Regions from separate parts of the Mesorhizobium sp. WSM1343 genome, predicted to be linked through region 1. Evidence: riboswitches for the same ligand, from Rfam matches in the RefSeq annotation. Region 1 holds a riboswitch; each other region holds the start of a gene.
The links. A riboswitch is a leader RNA that binds a small molecule or an ion and turns the genes downstream of it on or off. The one in region 1 is predicted to bind cobalamin.
Positions count from the first base shown of each region.

Region 2: it holds a riboswitch for cobalamin, as region 1 does, so the genes downstream of both, AC0NIL_RS23300 (ABC transporter ATP-binding protein) here and AC0NIL_RS02025 (aromatic ring-hydroxylating oxygenase subunit alpha) in region 1, are expected to answer to the same signal.
Region 3: it holds a riboswitch for cobalamin, as region 1 does, so the genes downstream of both, AC0NIL_RS16925 (DUF1636 family protein) here and AC0NIL_RS02025 (aromatic ring-hydroxylating oxygenase subunit alpha) in region 1, are expected to answer to the same signal.
Region 4: it holds a riboswitch for cobalamin, as region 1 does, so the genes downstream of both, bluB (5,6-dimethylbenzimidazole synthase) here and AC0NIL_RS02025 (aromatic ring-hydroxylating oxygenase subunit alpha) in region 1, are expected to answer to the same signal.

Region 1 covers NZ_CM148370.1:444,838-447,032, reverse strand. The annotation lists gene AC0NIL_RS02030 (FAD-binding oxidoreductase) at 1-26, opposite strand, end outside; gene AC0NIL_RS02025 (aromatic ring-hydroxylating oxygenase subunit alpha) at 52-1,299, opposite strand; cobalamin riboswitch at 1,415-1,616, opposite strand; gene AC0NIL_RS02020 (DUF680 domain-containing protein) at 2,126-2,195, shown strand, end outside.
Region 2 covers NZ_CM148370.1:4,758,230-4,760,424, reverse strand. The annotation lists gene AC0NIL_RS23305 (AraC family transcriptional regulator) at 1-623, opposite strand, end outside; cobalamin riboswitch at 859-1,065, shown strand; gene AC0NIL_RS23300 (ABC transporter ATP-binding protein) at 1,231-2,019, shown strand; gene AC0NIL_RS23295 (ABC transporter substrate-binding protein) at 2,069-2,195, shown strand, end outside.
Region 3 covers NZ_CM148370.1:3,496,538-3,498,732, forward strand. The annotation lists gene cobW (cobalamin biosynthesis protein CobW) at 1-570, opposite strand, end outside; gene AC0NIL_RS16925 (DUF1636 family protein) at 573-1,001, opposite strand; cobalamin riboswitch at 1,041-1,244, opposite strand; gene AC0NIL_RS16930 (winged helix-turn-helix domain-containing protein) at 1,275-2,195, opposite strand, start outside.
Region 4 covers NZ_CM148370.1:5,218,515-5,220,709, forward strand. The annotation lists gene AC0NIL_RS25580 (histone deacetylase family protein) at 1-355, opposite strand, end outside; cobalamin riboswitch at 478-657, shown strand; partial or broken gene bluB (5,6-dimethylbenzimidazole synthase) at 829-1,338, shown strand; gene AC0NIL_RS25590 (hypothetical protein) at 1,509-2,195, opposite strand, start outside.

The DNA.
Region 1 (2,195 bases):
TGGCGATAGAGGCCAAGGTCCGTCATCGCATTCATCCTCCTATCCCCTGGGCTAGGCGACGCTGCGCAGGGCCGGCCGGCCGCCTTCGGCAAGGCGCGGCCCGATGAACGACGCGTACCACTCGACGAACTGGATCACGCCGCCCTCATGCAGCTCCGAATAGGGGCCTGGTTCATAGGCCGGCGACAGGATGCCGAAGGCGTTTTCCTCGACGATGCGGCGGTCCTGGTCGTTGGTCTCGGTCCAGACATGGGTGAGCTCAGCGAGGTCGTAGTCGACGCCTTCGACCGCATCCTTGTGGACGAGCCATTTCGTTGTCACCGCGGTTTCCGTGGCACTGATCGGCAGCACGCGGAAGGTAACGGCGTGGTCGCCGAGGATATGGTTCCAGGTCGTCGGATAGTGATAGAGCAGCAAGGAGCCGATGCGGTCGGTTGAAACGCTGTCGGACAAGTTCTTCTGGACCGCCCGTTTTCCCGTCATGGTGTAGCTGACGGCATCGCGCAGCAGCGGCGCGCGGGTGGCGCGGTACTGCCCTGCCGGATCGATGCGGAATTTGCTCGGCAAGCCTGATGCCTCGCATTTGGCCCAGTGTGCGACCATTTCAGGGTCGCTGTCGGCGCCATGGACGCCGGTTATGGTTGGAGCCTCGGGGAAGGTCTTGCACAACTCGGGATGATTGGCGGCGCAGTGGTAGCACTCGCGGTTGTTTTCCCAGACCAGCTTCCAGTTGCCCTTCTCGACGATCGTGCTCTCGAAGGCGATCTTTGCTTCACGCAGCCGGTGCGGCAAAAGATAGGGTTCGATCATCGCCCGCATCGGCGCGAAATCTGCCGGTTCCTTGGCCAGGCAGATGAAGATGTAGCCGCCGACGCTCTCGCAAGCGACCGGCTTCAGGCCGAAATCACTCTTGTCGAAACCGTCGGCCATCTGGCGGGCAAACAGCAGGCGGCCGTCCAGCTCGTAGGTCCACTGATGATACGGGCAGACGAGCTTTGCCGCGGTACCCTTCTCCGTGTTGCACACGCGGCTGCCGCGATGGCGGCAGGAATTGTGGAAGGCGTTGATCTTGCCGTGCTGGTCGCGGACAAGGACGACCGGATAATCGCCGACCTGCACGGTGATGTAGCTGCCCGGCTTCGGCAGTTCGCAATCATGGCCGATGAACAGCCAGTCGCGATACCAGATCAGCTCCATGTCGAGCTTGAAGTAGTCCGGATCGGTGTAGAAGGGCTGCTCCAGCGAAAAGCCTTGCCGGCGCCCCTTCAGGAGCCTCAGCATGTCGTTGCGGATATCCATGTCCTGTCCTCGTTCCTAAGGACTGAACTGGTGGTGACGGAGGAAGGATTGAAACGCAGGCCGGCTGTGTGCCGGACATGCGCTATCCACCTCTTGACCGCCCACCGCGATCAGTCGAGTCTAAAAATCTCGGGCTGGTTTCCGGGCTCTGGAGTTGTCCTTGCGGACCATCGCGACACCTTCCCAGGCGGTTGCCCAGTGGTCTCCCGTTGCGACTTGAACTCCACCACCGTTGCGGGGGCAGCGCCGGATTCTGACCGGCTTCCCAATTCTCCGCCTCGTCGTCACGAAGCGGCACCTGAGATGGTATGATCTAACCACGATCGCGGGCGCGCCGTCGGCATGAAAACGACATCGTATCCATGCGGCGCGACACGGCATGCGAAACGATACTGCAGATCGTCGCGGGCCGAGATCCCACCTCCCGGGCGGCCATTTGCCGGCTGCGATCTTCCCGAATCCGACCCTTCGCGGGGGTCAAAAAGGTTAATGGTTTCGAAAAGTGACTATTAGCTCGCCCTAAAATCGAACCGAACGGTTCGTTTCTGTTGACGGTGCGTGCAGGACGGTGTGAACGCTGGGCCTCTGAAACAGTCGGTGATCCATCAGGTGGCTACAGCTAACGCACTGATATGAAGAAGAAAAATGCATCCTTAGATTCCATTGGCACAATTTCAAGGTGTGGATTCATGGTCCACACGGAACAACTTCGTGATTGGAAAAGACGACCTTGCCCTCCCACATCGGGGCTGTCCGAACGACGCGATTTCATTTCCAAGACACGCCGCTAGACGGACGGAAAAAAGACGATACTGGAGTACCAAAAATGAAAAAGATCATTCTCACTGCCGCAGCCCTTCTGGCCATTTCCGGCAGCGCCTTCGCTGGTAGCGACC
Region 2 (2,195 bases), 2.0 Mb from region 1:
CGATAGAAGTCCTTCGGCAGATCCGCAAAGCCGGACACTTCGACGCCGACGACATAGTCGAAATTGCCCGCGTCGTCGCCATTAAGGCACACGCCGTAGAAAACGCCTGAGATCTCGCCGGGGATGTTGCCGATAAAGGGTGCAAAACGCTGCCACTGCATCGGAATCCCGGCGCTGGTTTCACAGCTGTAGCGTTCGCCGAGGCCGGCGATCAGGAACGGCCGGCTGGTCTCGAAGCGCGGTGGTTCGAGATTGGTGAGGAGGGACTGGTCCATCAGGATCGGCTCCACGAGGTCGAGGTTGTTGGTCGAGCCTTGCGCGCGCACCAGTTCCGGCGTGGTGCCGAACTGATCGCGGAAGGCACGGGTGAACGCCTCATGCGAGTTGTAGCCGGCGTCGAGCGCGACGACGAGGATGTCGGGCGCTCCGCCGGCCAGCTTGCGCGCCGCCTCGGTCAGCCGGCGTGAGCGCATGTAACCCATCACCGAGCGGCCGGTTGCGGCGCCGAAGGCGCGCGTCACATGAAAACGCGACACGCCGCTGCTTTGCGCGACATCGTCAAGCGAGATCGCCTCCGGCAGATGGCTCTCGACGAACCACAGCGCTTTCTCGGTCGGGTTCATGGGGCTCCTTTTCGCATTGGCCGGATCATCTTGGCGTTTCCTGGCGCGGCCAGTTTGATCGAAATTGCGCATTCCGTGCAATCTGCGCCGATCCCATGGGCTTTCGCTTGACAGCGGGCCGCGTCATCTCCTAAGAATGTTATGTTATTACATAAAATGAGCGTGCAATGCCTGTTTCCCTTAGCTGGCCCACCACTTCGTCCGAGAAATCCATTGCGAAGCGTTTGGTGGAAATCTACGCTGAAGTGGTGATGGTCCCCGAGCCGAAAGGCGAGGGGTGAAAAGGGAACACGGTGAGGCCTGTTCAGGTCGAGGCCGTGGCTGCCCCCGCAACTGTAAGCGGCGAGCAAAATCCGTGAATGCCACTGGCCGGCAAGGCTGGGAAGGCAGGATGGCGCAACGACCCGCGAGCCAGGAGACCTGCCATCACTGAGTTGACCGGACGGGGTGTGCCGGGAGGAAACGCGAATCCCGGCCTTGTCGGCCGGTTCGCCAGCTTCCTTCCGTCGCCAGTTTTGGAAAGTGACGGAAAGTTGGACGGCTCCATCGATCATCGCATCACCATGCGCACGCTTTGCCGTCCCCGCAATCCGGCGGGCTGCAGCCGATGAGCGCAGCGCTTCTCGAAGCCCATGACCTCTGTGCCATGGCGAATGGGCGGAATCTGGTCCAGGCGGTCAGCTTCTCGGTGGCCGCTGGCGATCGCCTTGCCATCATCGGTCCCAACGGCGCCGGCAAGACGACGCTGCTGCGCATGCTGTCGGGCATGCTGCGGCCAAGTTCCGGCGAGGTGAAGCTTGGCGGACGCGGGCTGGACAGGATTTCGGCCGCCGAGCGGGCGTTGCATATCGCCGTTGTCGGCCAGACCGACCAGCCCGATCCGCGGCTGGCGGTGATCGATTATGTCGAGCTTGGCCGGGTCCCGCACGCCGGACTGAGGCGCAGGAGCGAGGAACGCGACATTGTCGTCAATGCGCTGCGCCGGACCGGCCTGCTGCCGCTGCTTGGCCGCACCGTCGGCTCGCTGTCGGGCGGCGAGCGCCAGCGCGCCCAACTGGCGCGCGCCATCGCCCAGCAGCCCAAAATCCTGTTCCTCGACGAACCGACCAACCATCTGGACCCGCGCGCCCGCGGCGAACTGCTCGACCTCGTGGCAGGCTTCGAGATGACGGTGATCGCGGTGCTGCACGATCTGGCGCTGGTAGCACCCTTCGCCACCAGGGTTGCGGTGATGAATCATGCCCGCCTGCAAGCGCTCGCCGCACCGCGCGAAGCGCTGGCCCAACAGCTGATCCGCGAGATTTTCGGCATCGATGTGCTGCGCCTGCGCCATCCGACCGAGGATCGAGAGTTGACGGTGTTCGAGGTTCCGAACCGTGCCGCGCCGCCGTCGTGATTGAAGCCGTTCCATAGTCGACCCGATCCCACCCACAAGGAGCATACCCGTGAAACGCCTCGCTTTTTCGCTTGCCGTCTCGCTGCTGACCTCGACCGCCTTCGCCTTCCCGGTAACCGTCGACAGCTGCGGCAAGCCGCTGACCTTCGACGCGCCGCCGAAGCGCGCTGTCATCC
Region 3 (2,195 bases), 3.1 Mb from region 1:
CGACAGGATGATCAGGTCGGCGCAGGCGATCTGGTCCTCGAACACTTCTTCCACCGGATCGTCGTGGTCGAGCGTCTCGTCCCCGGCGCGCTGCGCCTGGAGGGCCTCCATGTCGTTGGCGACGCGGCCTTCGGCCAATGCCGGTCCGTCGACCACGGCGATGACGCCATCGACGGTCACCCGGCTTTTCACGCTCGGCCACTGAAAGGCCTGGACCAGCGGCTTGGGCAGTGCCAGGCCCGAGGTTTCGATCAGGATATGGTCGACCTTCGGCGTCAGCGACAGGATTTGGTCGAGCGCCGGGACGAAGTCGTCGGCAACGGTGCAGCAGATGCAGCCATTGGCCAGTTCGACGATGTTTTCCTCGGGGCAGGTGTCGATGCTGCATCCCTTGAGGATCTCGCCATCGATGCCGATGTCGCCGAATTCGTTGACGATGATGGCGATGCGCTTGCCGCCGGCGTTTTCCAGGAGATGGCGGACCAGCGTCGTCTTGCCGGCGCCGAGGAAGCCGGTGACGACGGTGCAGGGAACGCGGGAGAGGTTTGCAGACGAATCTGGGGCAGTCATGGTCAGTCCTTCAGCATGTCGATGGGTGGAATGCGGGCCACGAGGCCGCGCTTGAGGCTATCGGGGCGGCCACGCCACGGGATCAGGCCATCTTTCGAGGTGGCGAAGAGCTTTGCGCCTGTCACGAGGTCGGCGCCGCTTGTCGCGGTCAGGTCGCCGAAGACATAGCTCCAGCAGCCGTCGCGCAGGATCGCGGCGCTGAGGCGCCGCTTGCAATTGCCAAGGCATTCGACGCTGCGGATGCGGATATCGTCGCCAGCGGCGGCGCGGCGCGTGTCGTCCGTCAGCAACTCGCCGGCGCGGGGATGAGCGTCGGAGCCGGTCTCATTGCGGCAGGAGCCGCAGACGATGATGGTGACGCCGGCCAAGGCATCATCATGGCCGGACGAAATATCCGCTGTGCCAGCCGAAAAACTGCTGTCGTGGTCCAAAGATCGGGCTCCTTGCCCGGAAACCCGCCGGGCGATCGGATTCTACAGTCGCAGACGGCAGGTCTCCTGGCTCGCGCGTCATCGCCTTGGGTAGCCGCCTTCCCGGGAACTCCCAGTGGCTTTCGGCCTTGGCTCTTCGCTTACAGTTGCGGGGACAGCCGCGGATTTGGGATTTTGCCCCGCACCGCATTCCCTCTTAGCCCTTGCCGTTGCGGGCAAGGGACCATCTGGAACCGGATTTAGGCTTTTGCGGGCGGCGGTGTCAACGCGAGCTTACGACACGGCTATGTCGGCCAGCGCCGGCCCCAAATCCCCGGCAGGCGTCACTTCGATGCGTTCGAGCCCGAGCCAACCTTGCATCTGCTTCAATTCCTCGAACAGCTCCGCAGCAGTTTCAGGCGGCGCACCGGGCTCCGCATAGGCTGCATGGACGCGCAGTATGCTGGCCGGGCGATCTGCCTTGAGGTCGATGCGCGCCACGATCCGGTCGCCGAGCAGGAACGGCAGGACATAATAGCCATACTGCCGCTTGTCGGCCGGTGTGTAGATCTCGATGCGGTAGTGGAAATCGAACAGCCGCTCGGTGCGCGAGCGCTCGAAGACGACCGGATCGAAGGGTGCCAGCAAGGCGCGGGCCTCGACTTTGCGCGGCAGACGGGCGTCCCGGTGAAGATAGGCCGGCTTGTCCCAGCCTTCGACACGCACCGGCAGCAACTCGCCCGTTTCAACCAGTTCCTCCAACCGGCCTTTCATATCGGCCGGCGACAGGCGGAAATAGTCGCGCAAATCGCTTGAAGTCGCCACGCCGTGGGCGCGGGCGGAAATGCGCAGCAATTCGCGGTGCGCGTCCTCAGGCGTCGGCACCGGCAGATCGAGGATCGCCTGCGGCAGCACGCGCTCGGGCAGGTCATAGAAGCGCTCGAAACCGCGGCGGTGCGCCGTGGTGATGCGGCCGGCCCAGAACAGCCATTCGAAGGCGTGTTTGGCATGGCTCCAGCCCCACCAGCCGCCCGAACCTTTCTGGCCCTCCAGCGCGGAAGCGGCGATCGGGCCGCGCTCGGCGACCTCGCGGTAGATCTCTTCGATGTAGGCGGCGTGTTCGCGGCCCCATTTGGCGAGACCCAGATACATTTCCTCGCCCCGCTCGGCGCGCTGCATGCGCCAGCGCATCAGCGGGTATGTCTCGACCGGCAG
Region 4 (2,195 bases), 1.5 Mb from region 1:
CGGCGACGAAGACGTTGTCGGCGCGGCCCGAAAAGACATCATCGACGGCGGCGTTGGCGGCGCCGATCGCGGTGATCGCCGCTTGCCAGCTCTTCGGACTGGCAGTGGTGTCGGCATCGATGCGGGCAATGCCTTCGTCGGGAATGGCGGCGCGCACGCGGGCGACGAAATCGGCGGGATGCGCGTAGAGGATGGTGGCCTCGTCGCCTTCCGGCGCCTGGATACGATCGAGCCCGGCAAAGGCTTCCTCATCGAGCACGCGCTCGATGGCGCGCAAGCGGTCGGGCCGCTCGGGATGTCCGGGCGGCGTGAGATGCTCGAGGAAGATCGGATGCGTGTAGAGACGGGTGGTCATCGTCCTAATCTAGTGACCCGGATCGACAAAGGCCATGCACGGGCGGCCGATGACTGGGGAAAATCGCGCCTGCGTCCATTCGCGTCGCCGCGGGCATTGGCCTCGCCGGCGCTTCGGCGTAAGGTCCCTGGGTACTGCCTGGTGCCCGCCGCAAGCGGGAGAATCGGGAACACGGTTGAATTCCGTGGCGTGCCCAACGCTGTGAGGGGGACCGCGCCGGTAAATGCCACTGTCGATGACGGGAAGGCACCGGACGCGGGTTGATCCCAAGCCAGAAGACCGGCCTGGCAGGCATCGTCATCCGCATGGTCGGGCGGATGGCATCAGAGCGACGTGCGTCCATTTGGACGCACAAAGTACGCTCTGACCGTTTTGAATCTGCAATCGCAAGGGGACAAGCGATGCCGGAACATATGACCGCTGCCATTGACGATGGATTCGACCAGAATGCGCGCGATGCGGTCTATCGCGCCATGTTCACGCGGCGCGACGTGCGCAGCCATTTCCTGCCCACCGCGATCGATGACGACGTGCTGGCGCGGCTGCTGCTTGCCGCTCATCATGCGCCATCGGTCGGCTTCATGCAGCCATGGAATTTCATTGTCATTCGTGACATCGAGCGACGCGAAAGGGTGCGCGACCTGTTCCTGGCCGCGCGCGAGCAGGAACTGCCGGCGATCGAGGCGGAAAAACAGGCGCTGTACCGCAAGCTCAAGCTGGAAGGCATCTGCGAAAGCGCGCTCAACATCTGCATCACTTGCGACCGGCAGCGCTCGAAAGGTTCGCCGCTGGGACGCTGGCACAATCCGGAGATGGATCTCTACAGCACCGTCTGCGCGGTGCAGAATTTCTGGCTGGCCGCGCGTGCCGAGGGCGTTGGCGTCGGCTGGGTGAGCATCATCGAGGCTGAGGCGCTGAAGCGGCTGTTGGCCATTCCGGATCACGTAACGCCAATCGCCTATCTCTGCGTCGGCCGTGTTTCCGAGTTCGCTTCCAAACCGGACCTTGAAACGCATGGTTGGGGACGGCGGCTGCCGCTGCCGGAACTGATCATGAGCGAGACGTTTTCCGGGCAAGGCGAGACACAGCTCAAGTCCACCGTGGCGCGCCTCAACACCGTTTCTGCCTCACCAGACACCATCTGCCCGGCCGATCAGGGTGTGGCGCCGGCCGTACCCCAGCGCGAACCGCCGAAGGAGGCGAGCGCCTTGTCCTTGAGCTCCCTGAACTTCGACGACGCCTCGGCCAGCCGGGCGTCCCAGGCCGGATCCGGCACCTGGCCCGCGATGGTCTTGAAATAGACCTGCATCAGGCAAGCGATGGCGAAAGGCTCGATGAAGGCCGCCTTGAACGCCCAGGCGAAGACGATGGCGAGCACGAAAGCCCAGCCGGCGAGCTGGCCAGGCATCAGGAACAGAATCGCACCAGCAGGCGCCAGCATCATCAGAAAGATGACGAACGAAACGCCCCACATGATGACCGCCAGCCAGACGGCGTTCTTGACCATGACCTTGCCGTTCTGGGCATAGAGCACGACGCCTTGGCGCGCCGTCTCGAAGGGTGAGGCTGAATTGATGCGGATGTTGTAGCCGAGGATGATCTCGTCGACATAGGTCAGCGACAGGCGGATCACCGTGTTGATGAAGGAGACCAGGCCGCTCAGGCCCGGTATAGGCAGGAAGGCGGCGATGCCGCCGAGCAGGCCGGTGATGGCGCGGATGGCACCCTTGACGAGTTGGTCGACGACGAAAAGGATGTTGGCCTCGGCAAAACGCTGGGTCACGATATCCCTGGCGTAGGCGATCTGGTCCTGACCTGCGGGAATGTCGCGGCCGTCGAT